DNA from 2 places in the Bradyrhizobium sp. ma5 genome. Region 1 is predicted to be linked to the other one. Evidence: predicted binding sites of a transcription regulator. Region 1 holds the regulator's gene; the other holds the start of a gene.
The links. The regulator PhoB, encoded in region 1, activates phosphate uptake and scavenging genes when phosphate is short. The targets are predictions, from matches to a motif close to TGTCATNNANCTGTCAT.

Region 1 (10,580 bases):
CGACATCGTCATTCGCGCACTCTGTGTCGGTGCGGCGCTGTTCGGCGTCACCTGGCTGGCGCTGATCCTGTTCACGCTGCTCTATAACGGCCTTGCCGGCCTCAGCGTGCAGCTGTTCACCCAGAACACGCCGCCGCCCGGTTCGACCGACGGCGGCCTGCTCAACGCCATTGTCGGCTCGGTCATCATGACCGTGATCGGCGTTGGCATCGGCGCGCCGCTCGGCCTGTTCGCCGGCACCTACCTCGCCGAATACGGGAAGCACGACAAGCTCACCTCGGTGATCCGCTTCATCAACGACATCCTGCTCAGCGCGCCCTCGATCATCATCGGCTTGTTTATCTATGGTGCGGTGGTGGTGCCGATGCGCGGCTTCTCGGCGATTGCGGGTGCGCTCGCGCTCGCCGTGATCGTGATCCCGGTCGTGGTGCGCACCACCGAAGACATGCTGCTGCTGGTGCCCAATCCGCTGCGCGAGGCAGCCTCCGCGCTCGGCCTGCCGCGTTCGCTGGTGATCAAGCGGATCGCTTATCGTGCTGCGCGTAGCGGCTTGATCACCGGCGTGCTGCTGGCGACCGCCCGTGTCGCCGGTGAAACCGCGCCGCTGCTGTTCACCGCGCTGTCGAACCAGTTCTTCAGCTGGGATTTGACCAAGACGATGGCCAACCTGCCGGTGACCATCAACAACTTCGTGCAGAGCCCCTACGCCTACTGGAAAGAGCTGGCGTGGAGCGGTGCGCTGCTCATCACCTTCACTGTGCTCGCGCTGAATATCGGCGCGCGTATCCTTGGTGCCGAAAGGGCCACAAAATGACCGAGCTTTCCGTCTCCACGACCGTCGCGAGCCACGTTCCCCAGGTTCCGCTGCCGGAAGCGCCGCCGAAAGTCACGGTGCGCAACCTCAACTTCTATTACGGCGAGCACCACGCGCTGAAGAACATCAACCTGACGCTCGGCACCAACCGCGTCACGGCGTTCATCGGCCCGTCGGGCTGCGGCAAGTCGACCCTGCTGCGGATCTTCAACCGGATGTACGACCTTTATCCGGGCCAGCGCGCGGTCGGCCAGCTGATGCTGGACCAGACCAACATTCTCGATCCCAAGCTCGACCTCAATTTGCTGCGCGCGCGGGTCGGTATGGTGTTCCAGAAGCCGACGCCGTTCCCGATGACGATCTACGAGAACATCGCCTTCGGCATCCGCCTCTACGAGAAGATCTCGAAGTCCGAGATGGACGATCGGGTCGAGAAGGCGCTGCGCGGCGGCGCGCTGTGGAACGAGGTCAAGGACAAGCTGAACGCCTCCGGCCTGTCGCTCTCCGGCGGCCAGCAGCAGCGCCTGTGCATCGCGCGCACCGTGGCGGTGCGGCCCGAGGTGATCCTGTTCGACGAGCCGTGCTCGGCGCTCGATCCGATCTCGACCGCCAAGGTCGAGGAGCTGATCCAGGAACTCTCAGAGGACTACACGATCGCGATCGTTACCCACAACATGCAGCAGGCGGCGCGCGTCTCCGACAAGACCGCCTTCATGTATCTCGGCGAGCTGATCGAGTTCGACGACACCAACAAGATATTCACCTCGCCGAGCGATCGACGGACTCAGGATTACATCACCGGCCGGTTCGGCTGAGGAGATACAAGATGGCTTCTGAACATACCGCCAAGGCATTCGACAGCGACCTGCAGGAGTTGACTCGCCTGGTCGCCGAGATGGGCGGCCTCGTCGAGCGGATGATCACCGAGTCGGTCGACGCGCTGATCCGTCGCGACGTCGCGCTCGGCAAGCGCGTGGTCGCCGCCGACATCGAGATCGACAATCTGCAGCGCGTCATCGAAGAGCGCGCGGTGCTGACGATCGCCCGCCGCCAGCCGATGGCGATCGACCTGCGCGAAATCGTCAGCGCGATGCGCGTCGCCACCGACCTCGAGCGGATCGGCGACCTCGCCAAGAACATGGGCAAGCGCGTCGCGGCGCTGGAGAGCGATTTCCAGCCGCTGAAGCTGATCCGCGGCCTGGAGCACATGACCGACCTCGTGCTGTCGCAGGTCAAGTCGGTGCTCGACGCCTATGCCGCGCACGATCTGCCGGCGGCGATGAACGTCTGGAAGGGTGACGAGGAGGTCGATGCGATCTGCACCTCGCTGTTCCGCGAGCTCTTGACCTACATGATGGAGGATCCGCGCAACATCTCGTTCTGTATCCATCTGATGTTCTGCGCCAAGAACATCGAGCGGATCGGCGATCACGCCACCAACATCGCCGAGACGGTGTTCTACATGATCGAGGGCCAGCAGATCACCGACAAGCGCCCGAAGGGCGACATGACCAACTTTGCCACCACGGTGCCGGGTACCTAGGACATGATCCGCAGGCGCGGAGCCGGATTGTCTTCACGACAAGTCGTTTCCGCGGGGGTTGTGCTCAGGAAAGTAAGCGTTTCGGTTTGCGTCTGGGCAACGGATCATCACAGAGAGAGAACTTAAACCGATGAGCGCACGCATTCTGGTAGTCGAAGACGAGGAAGCGCTGACGACATTGTTGCGCTACAACCTCGATGCGGAAGGCTACGATGTCGAAACGGTGGGGCGCGGCGACGATGCCGATACCCGCCTGAAGGAGCGCGTTCCCGACCTCGTGGTGCTGGACTGGATGCTGCCGGGCCTGTCCGGCATCGAGCTGTGCCGCCGCCTGCGGGCGCGGCCCGAGACCAAGCAGCTTCCGATCATCATGCTGACCGCGCGCGGCGAGGAGAGCGAGCGCGTGCGCGGGCTTGCCACCGGCGCCGACGACTACATCGTCAAGCCGTTCTCGGTGCCGGAACTGCTGGCGCGGGTGAAGGGCCTGCTGCGTCGTGCGAGCCCGGAGCGGCTTGCGACCGTGCTGACCTATGGCGACATCGAGCTCGACCGCGAGAAGCGCCGCGTGGCGCGCTCGGGACGTCCGATCGATCTCGGTCCGACCGAGTATCGGCTGCTCGAATTCTTCCTCGAACATCCCGGCCGCGTGTTCAGCCGCGAGCAGCTGCTCGACAGCGTCTGGGGCCGCGACATCTATATCGATGAGCGTACCGTCGACGTGCATATCGGCCGCCTGCGCAAGCTGCTCAATCCGGGCCGCGAGCAGGATCCGATCCGCACCGTGCGCGGCGCCGGCTACGCGCTCGACGATCGCTTCGCGAAGGCCGAGCCGCAGCCGTAGGCTGGCAGGCGATCGCAAACCACAACACGGCGTCGTCCCGGCGAAAGCCGGGACCCATAACCACGATGGGTGTTGTTAGAAAGCCGTCTGGTCGCTTGCCGATTGCGTCGGCCGCGGCGTATGGGTCCCGGCTTTCGCCGGGACGACGCGGTGGATGTATCCGGGCTACGAGCCACAAAAAAATCCCCGCTTTCGCGGGGATTTGTTTTTGCAGTCCAGGCAGTTTCCCGAGTGCTTACTTGATCTGTGGCTTCGCCGACGGCCGGCGGCGATCGCCGGCCGGCTGATAGGCGACGCGCGAGTGGTGCGCGCAATAGGGCAGGCCGCCGAGCGCCTTGCCGCCGCAGAAGAAGAATTCCGGGCTCGAGGGATCGCCGACCGGCCAATGGCATGTGGCCTCGTTGAGCTCGAGCAGCGACAGCCGCTGGCTCATCGGCACCACGTTGTCGAAGGAGATCGGATCCGGCTCCATCTCGACCTCGAAGGCATGCGCAAGGGCGGTGTTGCCGCGCGAGACCGGGCGCGCCACCCGCATCATGTGCTGGGCGGGGCGGGCCTTGCGCTGCCGCGGCGCAGCCGTGGAGGGAGCCTTGGCGCGGCCGGAGAGTCCGAGCCGATGCACTTTGCCGATCACGGCGTTTCGCGTCACATTGCCAAGTTCCGCCGCGATCTGGCTGGCCGAGAGGCCGGATTCCCAGAGCTTCTTCAGCTGCTCGACGCGATCGTCGGACCATGTCAATACAGTCATCACATTCTTCCTTTCGCATGGCGCCGGCCACTCATCGGAGCGGCGCTGCGAGCCAATCTGGACAAATATCCCTGCGGCCAGAATCCCTTAGCCCTCGCCGGGCACGGTGTTGCGCCCGAACGTTTACGCGAGAACGAAGGCTACTTAGAGGGTCCAGTACTGCCGCACGAGATGTCGTACCCGACAGGCCAAACGCTACAATATGGCGTGACTCTGGCGCAAGAGTCCGCGGCCGTGCGTCCACATGTTCCCACAAAGTTAAGCATTGCTATGAGGCTTTTCCACCGCACCGGAATGCTCCGGATTGCGCTGGTTTCGCATTGCAGGAAGGCCGGCAAAGGCCGGCTCCTGGCGATTGACACTGACCGGCCGCCGCATAGAATGACCCACACGTGCCGCCCGCAAAGGCGGCCGTTTTGTTTTCCGAAGCTGGCGGTTGCTGCGTTGGCGTCAAGGCGCGCAGCAATTGACGGCTTTAAAACGGCAGTGAACGCCATGACCAACGCCTCGTCGCATCTGCTCCCCGTCTTCGCCCGGGTCGATCTCGGCTTCGAGCGCGGCGAGGGCGCCTGGCTGATCGCAACCAACGGCGACCGCTATCTCGATTTCACCTCGGGTGTCGCGGTGAACGCGCTCGGACATGCGCATCCGCATCTGGTCAAGGCGCTGCAGGAGCAGGCGACCAAGCTCTGGCACATGTCGAACCTGTTCAAGAGCCCGGACGGCGAGGTGCTGGCCGCGCGGCTGTGCGAGCAGAGCTTTGCCGACTTGGTGTTCTTCTGCAATTCCGGCGCGGAAGCGATGGAGGGCGTGATCAAGCTGGTCCGCCACTATCACTTCTCCAAGGGCCATCCCGAGCGCTACCGCATCATCACCTTCGAAGGCGCCTTCCACGGCCGCACGCTGGGCACGCTGGCTGCGACCGGCTCGGCGAAATATCTCGAAGGCTTCGGCCCGCCGATGGACGGCTTCGACCAGGTGCCGCACGGCGACATCGAGGCGGTGAAGAAGGCGATCGGTCCCCACACCGCCGGCATCCTGATCGAGCCGGTGCAGGGCGAGGGCGGCGTGCGCTCGGCGCCGCAGGCGTTCTTCAAGGCGCTGCGCGCGCTGTGCGACGAGCACGGCCTGCTGCTCGCCTTCGACGAGGTGCAGACCGGCATGGGCCGCACCGGCGAGCTGTTCGCCTACAAGCGCACCGGTGTCACGCCGGACGTGATGTCGCTGGCCAAGGCGCTCGGCGGCGGTTTCCCGATCGGCGCGGTGCTGGCGACCGCGCAGGCTGCGGCCGGCATGGCGCCGGGCTCGCACGGCTCGACCTTCGGCGGCAATCCGCTCGCGGTCGCCGCCGCCAATGCCGTGCTTGACGTCATGCTCAAGCCCGGCTTCTTCGAGCACGTGCAGAAGATGTCGCTGCTGCTCAAACAGAAGCTCGCGTCCGCGGTCGACCGCTATCCCGGCGTGCTGTCGGAGGTGCGCGGCGAGGGCCTGTTGATCGGCGTCAAGGCGGTGGTGCCGTCGGGCGATCTGATCGCCGCGCTGCGCAATGAGAAGCTGCTCACCGTCGGCGCCGGCGACAATGTCGTGCGCTTCCTCGCGCCCCTGATCGTCACCGAGGCCGAGATCGACCAGTCGATCGCCTCGCTCGAGCGCGCCTGCGCGACACTATCGGCAGCACAGCCGAAGAAGGCGGCCGGATAATGAGCAAGCCGGTCCGTCACTTCCTCGATATCAACGAGCTGCCGCTCGGCGAGCTGCGCAACATGCTCACTGCCGGAGCCGCCATGAAGGCGAAGCTGAAGGCGCATGAGAAGGGCAGGAAGCCGCTCGAAGGCAAGACGCTGGCGATGATCTTCGAGCGTCCGTCGACCCGCACAAGGGTGTCGTTCGACGTCGGCATGCGCCAGCTCGGCGGTGAATCCATCATGCTGACCGGCGCCGAGATGCAGCTCGGCCGCGGCGAGACCATCGCCGACACCGCGCGCGTGCTGTCGCGCTATGTCGATGCGATCATGATCCGTATCCTCAACCATGACGCGCTGCTCGAGCTCGCCGCTCACGCCACCGTGCCCGTCATCAACGGCCTGACCCGGCGTTCGCATCCCTGCCAGGTGATGGCCGACCTCATGACCTATGAGGAAAATCGCGGCTCGATCGAGGGCAAGACGGTGGCCTGGACCGGCGACGACAACAACGTGCTGGCCTCCTGGGTGCACGCCGCCGAGCGCTTCAAGTTCAACCTCAACATCGCGACGCCGCCCGAGCTTTCGCCGAAGAAGCCGATGCGGGACTGGATCAAGGCCACCGGCGCGCCGATCATGCTCGGCACCGATCCGGAAGCCGCCGTGCGCGGCGCCGACTGCGTCGTCACCGACACCTGGGTGTCGATGGGCGACAAGGAGGGCGAGCACCGCCACAACGTGCTGAAGCCCTATCAGGTCAATGCCAAGCTGATGTCGCTGGCCAAGCCGGACGCGTTGTTCATGCACTGCCTGCCCGCGCATCGCGGCGAGGAGGTCACCGACGAGGTGATCGACGGGCCGCAATCCGTGGTGTTCGACGAGGCGGAAAACCGCCTGCATGCGCAGAAGGGCATTCTGGCCTGGTGTTTTAACGAAGTCGCATAAGCGTAGGTCGCTAAGGCGTTGTCGTCCCGGCGAAGGCCGGGACCCAGACGCCGCGGCCCGTGAAAGAGGCACAAGGGGAGACGCCTTGTGTCGCGACAAAATCCGGTGGTTATGGGTCCCGGCCTTCGCCGGGACGACGATCTCTCGTTGAGTGAACCCCTTTATTTCATGGTCCGAGACCCCAGATAGAGCGCCATGGTTTCACAATCCCCTGACATCAAAATCGAGCCCGAGACGCCCATTCGCGCGCCCTCGGCGGTTCCTGTCGACGATGCCGTGCTGGCCTTCGAGGTCGGTGCGCTGGACCTGCGCGGCCGGCTAACCCGGCTCGGCCCCGCGCTCGACGAGATCCTGCACAAGCACGATTATCCGCCCGCGGTCGGCAAGCTGCTGGGTGAGGCCATCGTGCTGACCACGCTGCTCGGCTCGTCGGTCAAGTTCGAGGGCCGCTTCATTCTGCAGACCCGGACCGAGGGTCCGGTCTCGCTCCTGATCGTCGATTTCCAGGCGCCCGATCGGCTGCGTGCCTATGCGCGCTACGATGTGGCGCGCCTCAAGGACGGGCAGAGCTCGGGTGAGCTGCTCGGCAAGGGCCACCTTGCGATGACCATCGATCAGGGCTCGAACACCAGCCGCTACCAGGGACTGGTCGCGCTCGACGGTGGCGGCCTGGAAGAGGCGGCCCACGAATATTTCCTGCGCTCCGAGCAGATTCCGACGCGGGTGCGGCTCGCGGTCGGCGAGGAGATGCGCGGCGGCGAAGGCGGCAAGCTGCACTGGCGCGCCGGCGGCATCCTGCTGCAATTCCTGCCCAAGGCACCCGAACGCGCCAAGCAGGCCGATCTGCATCCCGGCGATGCGCCGGAGGGCACGGCCACGCACAGCGTGCCGGATGACGATGCGTGGGTCGAGGGACAGTCGTTGATCTCAACTGTCGAAGACGTCGAACTGATCGATCCCGATCTCTCCGGCGAGCGGCTGTTGTACCGCCTGTTCCACGAGCGCGGCGTGCGCGTCTTCAACCCGCAACCGCTGCGCGCGCAGTGCTCCTGCTCGCGCGATGCGGTGTCGTCGATGCTGAAGAGCTTTGCGCCGAACGATCGCGCCGAGATGGTCAAGGACGGCAAGGTCGTCGTCACCTGCGAGTTCTGCTCGTCGGTGTATGAATTCACGCCGCAGGAAGCCGGCGTCGAGTAGGCGGAAAGCCGACCACGAGGCCCGGCAACCAGGCCTGTCAGCTCAGCAAGGTGCGGGTCTGGCTGGCGGCGTCATAGATTTCGATCTGAAGCATCGGATAAGCCGCCTTCAGTTGTCGGCCAGAGGTTTCAGCAGCCTCGGCGCTGTCGAACTCCGACTTGAACTGCTTGTCGACAATGATCACGAAACCTTCGGTAGGAGGCCGGTCGGCGCGCAGCGGCTTCTTCAACTCGGGTTCGTCAATGGAGAGCAGGGATTTCTTCGTCATGGGAATTCCTCCTGGATCGATCTCAACTCAGCCGGTGAAACGCGGGCGGCAGGATCTCGCGCACGAGCCCGCTCAGATTCAAGGCCTCCCCGCTGTCGGTGATGTCCGAGAACAGTACCTCGACATAGGGATGCTGACGGTTGAACGCCGCACCGCGTTGGTATTTCGCACCGACGATCCGCTCGATCGCCGCTAGGTTCAGCCTGCCGAGCGCGTTGTATTGATCGCGGAACAGGCTCTGATGTCCGCCGCGGTGCTCGACGGACTCGGCCCAGACGTCCATCACCTTGCGGCCGATGAATGCTTCGACCCGTTCATTTCCATCACGGGCGAGAAGCCGCAGCCCGTCCATGCTGTGGTGTCCGTCATCGACGCAAAATTGAGTGAGTGACATGGCGAATCTCCTGTTGTCGTAGTTGGCTCACATCGGCAGTCCATCGGGGACTGCACCTCCTTCATTGTCCCATCGGGACAAAGCCGCGGCGCCCGATCTCGCATCCTGACGCGCCTGCAGAACCTTGTCGCGACCGGCATCATCCTTGTGTTTGTGCAGGAAGCGCGCGATCTGCCCGCGGAGCGCCGACGTCTCCAACAGTTTTCCGACTGATCCAGCGGTGTCGAAGATTTCCCGCTGCAGCGCCTTCGGCAGGACGTTCCATTGCATGATGATGGCCGCGCCGAGACACCGCAGAACGTACTCCTCTTCGGCGGCAAGGGCGGCGCCGCGAGAGCGGTCCTGCTCAGCAACGTTTATTGCGTTGTCGAAATTGTCCGCCAGTCCTTGCTCGTTATCCGCGAGCGAAGCGAGGCGGTCTTGCTGCTCTTGAAACTTGCGGCTTTCGCCCTGACTGCTCGAACGCTTGATCAGTTCGCCGTATGCGGCTGCCTTGGCGCGGTACTGCTGAGACTTGAACATGGCGGGCCCTTTCCTTGGAGGTCTCCGCGCATTCCGACCCATCCCGATGGCTGACGAGGATTGATTTGTATATGGGAGGCAAAGGGTCGAATAACGAGCACCAAGACCACAAATCGCCGGGCACAAGCAAATCGGATGGCGCGCGAATATCTGTACCGCGACAACGTTCACCGCGGTCGCCTGTTCCTGAAGCGCAGTTGAAAGCAATGTCGAAGCCATCGCTTGGCGAGAGGCGACCGGAGGCCATGCCTCAGTGGCATCGGAAAAATGGCGGCCTCAGTCGGCTCCGTACTGGGGCCGCTTCTCCTCAAGATCGGCAGTTAGCTCGGCGTTCGCAGGCCGGGAGATGTCAGCCAATCATTGATGTGCGAGGCGGTTTCGACCAGCCGCGCCTTGCGAAGCATCGCGTCGCGCTGAAGGCCGGACGGGAATGGCTTCGCAGCATCCCCTATCCTCACGGCCTCCAACGCCGGAAGATCATGCGGCGGCGGTTCAGGCTGGCTGTGTTGAGCAATCGGCACATAGCTCTCCTGGTCGCTGGCGGGAGCTTGCAGCACTCTCAATCACTGGTGTTGGCCAGAGGCGGAGCAGTGGTAACCGCAGTAGATACCCCTTACGTCCGGTAGTCGACTCAATTCGCAATCGAGGGCGATATCCGACATTGGCGCGAGTTCGGGACGTCGGCTGTGCGCTTCACGAAGTAAGAGAAGCCAATGGTACGTCGAATATGTACACGAAACCGGTCGGCTCATAGCTTAGCCGCACGTCGCCGCGCAGCTGCCTGCCGAGCGTTTCGATCAACCGTGTTCCGAAACTGCGCCGTTCCGGAGGGTGGACTGCCGGACCGTTCTTCTCGCTCCATATCAGATGCAAGCACTGTGTTGGTTGATCCAGCGTCCAACTGATGTCGATCCGCGCCTGTGGGACGGACAGGGCGCCGAACTTCGTGGTGTTCGTGCAGAGCTCGTTGAGCGTCATTGCGATGGCGACGACGGCGCCCGACGTCATGCGAATTCCCGGTCCTGAAATCGAGAATTTCGGCTCATCCGGATTGTTGAAGGCTTCGGTGGCGCCGCGGACGACCGTGCCGAGATCCGCGCTGCTCCATCTTGCCTGCAAAAGGAGATCGTGCGCCCGCCCGAGCGCCAGCAACCGGCCCGCGATGGCGTGCTGGGCATGTTCGACCCCTTCCAGGTTGCTCAGGCTCTGGGAGACAATGGCACCGACGGTTGCGATCGTGTTCTTGATGCGGTGGTGCAGCTCCTCGAGGATCACCCTCTGCAGCTTGTCGGCCGCTTCGCGCTCCCTGGCGTCTATGCCGGCCGCGGTCAGCAAGCTCTTCGCATCGATCGCGGCCTGCGCGAGCAGAAGCCGAAGGCTGACATTCTCTTCCACCAGGACGTCTTGCTGCGGTGCCAAGCTGCTTGCAGCATGCGGGTCTGTGCGGAGGTCGGCTGGGGACATCATCGACCGTATCATCATAAGCTGGCTCTTCGGCGAATGTTTTCCGCGCAATCGGGCGAATCTGGTCGTATCCAGCGCGAAAAACGCGAACGATTGCCCCGATACGTGCCGAGTGGGCTTGTCATCCGATCGCGGAGTAGCCACCTGATCAGCAGCGCAACT
Region 2 (6,035 bases), 4.3 Mb from region 1:
GGCTTGCTGCGTTCCGACAGCCGCTCGCCGGGCACGATGGTGGCGATGCCGGGTGGATAGACCACGAACGGCGTCGCGGCGATGCGGCCGAAGATCTGGTCGATCGGCAGATAGTCGACGTCGTTGCGGATCAGATATTGCGCCGCCTGGCGCGGCGACATCGCGATCTCGGGCAGATGCTCAGGCAGGAACTGCTTGGCCTGCAGCGTGCTGACGCCGCCGTCGCGGAAGAAGCGGTGCATGTCCCCGCAGAGGTCGCGCAGCCGCACGCCGGTGTAGCGTTGCGGGCGGCGGCGGAAGAATTCGGGGATGACGTCCTCGACCAGCGCGTTGTCGTCGTGCAGCTTCTTGAAGGCGACGAGCCCGGACACCAGCGTGCCGGCCTTGCTGGCCTCGACGCCGGGCGTCAGCAGGAACAGCAGGGAGTTGAGGTCGTTCTTCTCGGCGACGATCTGGTTCTCGCGCAGATATTGCGCCACGACCGGTGCGGGGATGCCGTGATCGGCATAGGCGCCGGTGGCGTGATCGAAGCCCGGCGTCAGCAGCGTGAGCTTGTTCGGGTCGGTCATCGCAAAGCCTTCCGTCAGCTCGGGGAAGCCGTGCCAGGTTTGGCCGGGGCTGAGCTGCCAGTAGGACGGATTGGTCGCGAGCTGATCGGTCGAGATCGTCTCCCAGGCGACATTGTGCACACCGCCTTCGCGCGCGACGTCGGGGATCATCACGCGGTCCGGCACGAACGGCTCGAAGAACCAGCGCCGCTCGACCCGCGTCTCCTTCTCCTCGAACTCGCGCTTCACCGCGCGGATCTTCTTGCGCAGCTCGATGCCGAGCCGGATCGTATCGTCCCACAACACTTCGCCGGAGCGGCCCTTCATCATCTGCGCGCCGACGTCGAGCGAGGCGAAGATCGGATAGAACGGCGAGGTCGAGGCGTGCTGCATGAAGCTTTCGTTGAAGCGGCGATGCTCGACCCGGCGTTTCTGGCCCTTGATGTGGCGGTCGCGGATGTGGATCTGCGAGGCCTGCGAGAAGCTCGCGAGCTGCTTGTGGGTCGATTGGGTGGCGATGATGCCGGGCGCCTCGGGGCCGAGATTGGCAAGCCCCATCGCGAAACGCCCCGAATAAATCGGGTGGAATTTCATGAAGCCGGCCCAGGCCTCGTCGAACAGGATGTAGTCGCAGAGATGGCCGATCCGCTTCAGGATCATCTCGGCGGAGTGGATGGTGCCGTCATAGGTGCACTGCTCGACCACGGCGACGCGGAACGGACGCTCCTTCTTCCAGGCATTCTCGTCCTTGACCAGCGGGTGCTTGCGGATCTGGTCGCGCAGCGTGCCCTCGTCGAGCAGGTCCCAGCGCATCGGACCGATCAGGCCCCAGGCGTTGCGCACCGTCGGCACATAGACCGGGATGCCGCCGCCGATCAGAAGCGCGCCGTGATGGGCGGCCTTGTGGTTGTTGCGGTCGAACAGCACGAGGTCGCCGTCGGTGACCAGCGAGCCGAGCGCGACCTTGTTGGAGGTCGAGGTGCCGTTGAGCACGAAATAGGTCTTCTCGGCGCCGAAGATCTTGGCGGCTTCTTTCTGCGCCCGCAGTGCCGGCCCCTCATGGGTGAGGAGGTCGCCGAGGTCGAGCACGGAATTGTCGAGGTCGTCGCGGAACACGGCCTCGCCGAGATGCTCGACGAACACCCGGCCGATCGGGCTGCGGCTGTAGAACACGCCGCCATTGTGGCCCGGGCAGGTCCAGAGCTGGTTGCCTTCCTCGGCATAGTCGACCAGCGCGCCGAAGAACGGCGTCTTCAGGTTCTCGGCATACTGCTTCAGCCTGGAGATCAGGTTCTTGGCGATGAAGGAGGGGGTTTCCTCGGACAGGAACACATAGCCGTCGATGAAATCGAGCACCTCGACCGGCAGGTCCTCGAACCGCTTGCGGCGGATCAGCAGGAGGATCGGGAAGTCGAGGCCGCGCCGGCGCATCAGGTTGATCAGCGCCGCGGTCTTGCCCTCGAGACCCTTCTTGCCCCAGTCGACCACCATGCAGCCGATCGCCGCATCGGTCTGTACCGCGATTTCGGCATCTTCCAGCTTGCGGGCGCGGACCACTTCGAAGCCGGAGCGCTCGATTTCGGCGATGATCTGGTTGAAGCGGATGCCTTCGAGGTCGTCGGCCTCGAAAACCGGCGCCGCGAACAGGAAGTTGAAGCGTTTGAAATAGTCCATGCATGTCCCCGAAACTGGTCCGCTGAACCTGTCTGCACAATTCATGACAAAGAGATGACAATCCCTCTGCGACGCCAGGCGCCATGGCCAAATCCGCGTCTCCGCGGTGAAACTCCCGAAATTGCCAGCTTTCGCAAAAGGAAGGCGTCATGCCCCAGCCTGCCCAAGATCCTGACTTGCCCATTGTTGCGGGCCATTTGGCCGCGCTCGAGCGGCTGGCCCCGCTGATTGCCGAGCAACGGGCGGATTTCGACCGTGAGCGCCGGCTTCCCGACGCCGTAGTCCGCGCCCTGGCCGAGGCCGGAATGTTTCGGCTGTATTTGCCGAAGGCGCTGGGCGGGCCGGAATTCTCGCCGCTCGACTTCATGACGATCGTGGAGGCGGCGGCCGCGCTCGACGGTTCGGTCGGCTGGCTGGTCGGCAATGGCGGCGGCATGAGCCGGGCCGGCGGCTACCTGCCGGAAGACGTGGTGCGGGGCTGGTTCGCCGATCCACTGGCGTTCATCGCGAGCGCCACCGGGGCGATCGGGACGGCAGTGGAAGTCGAGGGCGGCTATCGGATCAGCGGGCGTTGGCCGTTCGGCAGCGGTGCGCCGCACGCCACCAGGTTCATGGGGCTCGCGAGCGTAAAGAGTCCCGACGGCAAGGATGGCCCGCCGATCTGCTGCTACGTCGATCGCGCCGACGTCCGCCTCCACGACACCTGGTTCGTGTCCGGATTGCGCGCCACCGGAAGCTGCGACTTCGAGATGCAGGATTGCTTCGTGCCTGCCAGCCACACCCATCCGCTGGTCGACTTCAAGCCGACCCAGCCGGGCATCCCGTACCGCATGCCGGGTCTGGCGGCGTTCTCCTGGACGGTCTCGGTGGTGCCGCTCGGGATCGCGCGCGGCGCGCTCGACGCCTTCATCGCGCTCGCGGGCAAGAAGCCGAGGCTCGGTGGCGGCGGCCAGCTCCGCGACGGCGAACTGGTGCAGGCGATGGTCGGCCGCGCCGAAGCGGCGCTGCGCTCGGCGCGGGCGCTGCTGGTCGAGGACATGACGGAGCTGATGGCGGCGAGCGAGGCCGGAGGCGAGCGGCTGATTGAAGCAAGGCTGCTGCACCGGATCGCCTGCGCCAATGCTGGCGAAACCGCCGCGCGCGTCGTCGAGATGATCGCGGCGGCCGCCGGCACCGCCGCGATCTTGGAGACCGGTACGCTTGAGCGATCGATCCGCGACGTCCAGGCTGCGATCAAGCATGTCGCGATGACCCCGATCAGCTACGGGCTGGTGGGCCGCGTAAAGCTCGGTCTGCCGCTCGGCACGACCCGGTTTTGAGCAGGGCCGTCGGCGGTGCAAGCCTCTCGCCGAGCGGTCAGGAGGCGACCGGCACCAGGCCGTAGCGCAGCATCGTCTCTTTCATCCTGGCTGGATCGGGGGCACCCCCCGCCATCAGCGCCGCCATGTCCTTGAAATATTGCGGTCCGAGCGCGCCGGGGCTCAGCAGGCAGAGGCAGGTCGCCGGACCGTTCGAGCGATTGGTGAAGCCGTGCACGACACCACGCTTGATGAACACCGATTCGCCGGGCCCGATGTCGATCTCCTTGCCGTCGACCCGCCAGGTCGAGACCCCCGAAAGCCCGTAAATCGTCTCGTCCCAGCTCTCATGATAGTGCGGGATCGGCATCCGGGCGTTCGGTTGCAGCGTCATCTCGAACAGATCGACGCTGCCGCCGGTGGTCTCCTTGCTCTGCAGGAATTTGAGCTGCAACGTGCCGAAATCGATCAGGTCGGGCATGACGGACTCGCAAATGGTTTGCGAGCCCACGATAGCGGACGGGGCCGCAGGAAGCCAACGGCCTGTACCGTTCGGACGCGCGAAGCGCGCTCAGTAGACGAGGTTCGTACCCGGCGGCTTCTCCAGCGCCGCCGCCAGCGTCCGATACTCCTCGCAGTCGGTGCCGCAGATCTCGGCGATCCGCTGCAGATGATACTGCGCCTGATCGCGGTTGCCCTGTTCGATCTGCCAGAGGCCGTAGTAGTTCCACGTCAGCACGTGGTTCGGATCGGCCTTCAGCGCGCGCTCGTACCAGACCTGCGACTGCTTGTAGTCGCCGAGCTTGCGATAGGAATAGCCGATCAGGTTGGCGACGTTCGGGTGATCGTCGCGGTCGAGCGCGTGCAGCTGATCGATCGCGGCGGCGTAGTCGTTGCGTTCGTAGATCGTCGCATAGGCCGCGCGATAGCCGTCGCGGAATGCCGGATCGTCGAAGCCGGATTGCTTGATCGGCTTCTTGATCTTGTGCGTGGTCTTTCTGCCCTTGTCCTGAGGATAGGCCGGCGTGGGAGTGCTGTAGCTCGACCCGTAGAGCTCTCCGCCGCCTGCGCCTCCACCGCCGCCACCACCTCCGCCGGCGGCGATGGCGGTGTGCGGTGGGAACAGGACGATAGGCGCTGTCAGAATTGCCGCAAGCGTTGCGAGCTTCATCGGTGACTTGATCATGCGCACCTCCCGAATAGACGTGGACAGTCATTGCTCTGAAGCACTAACTCCCGATCGAGGAGAGCATTCCGCGCGCTTTGAAAAATTGTTTGCCGATGCGGCAATCGCACTGTCGCTTCCGAACGTCGCGCTTGCACACACGTGCTGTTTGTTCGCGCCGTCGAACGACGGAGTGGAAACTAACATCGGTGTTAGAATTGGGTCGGTCGCACAAGGGCAGTGTGAAGGGCAGGCCGACGTCAATGCGTGTAGCCCGGATGAGCAAAGCGATATCCAGGATTTTTCTTTCCGCATATCGCGGAGCCCGTCATCGGGGCGCGCATTCGCGCGACCCATTGGCTCATCCGGGCTACAAGTGTCGCTACTTCTGCTCCAGGTGCCAGGCGCCGTCCCAATCCGCCGCCGGCGGATTTTGCCTGAACGCTGCGGCGCGTGCCTTCATCGTGATCGACGGTCCGTCGCCTGGCGCTACAGTCAACGCCGCAGTGAAAGCTTGCTCGGCGTCGTCCCAGCGGCGGTCGCGATAGGCGGCGAGACCATCCGCGTAGTGCTGCCGCAACTCGGTCTGCGCCGGCGTCAGCTCGTCCTTCTTGCCGAGGATCTCGAACACGGCGACCGGCTGGGTCTGGCCGACGGCGACGAGGCGGTCGATCTCGCGCAGTTCGATGGCGTCGGCGCAGGCGCTTGCGGTGGCTTCCGAGATCAGGCTGCGGCTACCGTAGAACTTGTTGGCGCCTTCCAGCCGCGAGGCAAGGTTCACGGTGTCGCCGAGCACGGTGTAGCTCATCATGAATTCGGAGCCGATGCTGCCGACCAGCGCTTCGCCGGTGGCGATCCCGATCCGGATGTCGCAATCGGCCGGGATCGCGCGCACGCCGAGCAACTCGGGCAGATCCTTGCGCAGCTGGTTGACCTGGCCGATCATGTCGATGGCGGCAAGCGCGGCCAGATGGGTCTGCTCGGCTTCCTCGACGAAGGGGGCGCCCCAATAGGCCATGATGGCGTCGCCGATATATTTGTCGATGATGCCGCGGTGCGCATGGACCGGCGCGGACATCGTCGACAGATACAGGTTCATGATCTTGACGAGGCCGCGCGGCGTCACGCCTTCGCTCAGGCTGGTGAAGCCCTTCATGTCGCAGAACATCACCGTCATGATGCGGCGCTGGCCTTCGGTGGCGGCGATCGCCGGCTGATCGAGCAGGCCCTCGGCGATCCGCGGGTTGATGTAGCGGCCGAAGGTCTCGCGAATGCGCTGGTTGTGACGCAGCGTCTCGATCATGCGGTTGAAGGCGGCGGAGAGCTGGCCGATCTCGTCCTGGGTCGTGA

Region 2: the regulator PhoB is predicted to act here: its motif matches at 2,266-2,282, upstream of ACE103_RS25985 (Orn/Lys/Arg decarboxylase N-terminal domain-containing protein).

What each region holds. Positions count from the first base shown of each region.
Region 1 is NZ_CP170156.1:787,563-798,142, forward strand. It holds gene pstA (phosphate ABC transporter permease PstA) at 1-814, shown strand, start outside; gene pstB (phosphate ABC transporter ATP-binding protein PstB) at 811-1,629, shown strand; gene phoU (phosphate signaling complex protein PhoU) at 1,641-2,357, shown strand; gene phoB (phosphate regulon transcriptional regulator PhoB) at 2,488-3,198, shown strand; gene ACE103_RS03625 (GcrA family cell cycle regulator) at 3,434-3,946, opposite strand; gene ACE103_RS03630 (aspartate aminotransferase family protein) at 4,442-5,647, shown strand; gene argF (ornithine carbamoyltransferase) at 5,647-6,573, shown strand; gene ACE103_RS03640 (Hsp33 family molecular chaperone) at 6,769-7,770, shown strand; gene ACE103_RS03645 (hypothetical protein) at 7,808-8,038, opposite strand; gene ACE103_RS03650 (signal transduction histidine kinase) at 8,061-8,432, opposite strand; gene ACE103_RS03655 (hypothetical protein) at 8,460-8,954, opposite strand; gene ACE103_RS03660 (sensor histidine kinase) at 9,648-10,418, opposite strand.
Region 2 is NZ_CP170156.1:5,551,630-5,557,664, reverse strand. It holds gene ACE103_RS25985 (Orn/Lys/Arg decarboxylase N-terminal domain-containing protein) at 1-2,222, opposite strand, end outside; gene ACE103_RS25980 (acyl-CoA dehydrogenase family protein) at 2,399-3,541, shown strand; gene ACE103_RS25975 (cupin domain-containing protein) at 3,579-4,001, opposite strand; gene ACE103_RS25970 (lipopolysaccharide assembly protein LapB) at 4,092-4,706, opposite strand; gene ACE103_RS25965 (adenylate/guanylate cyclase domain-containing protein) at 5,068-6,035, opposite strand, start outside.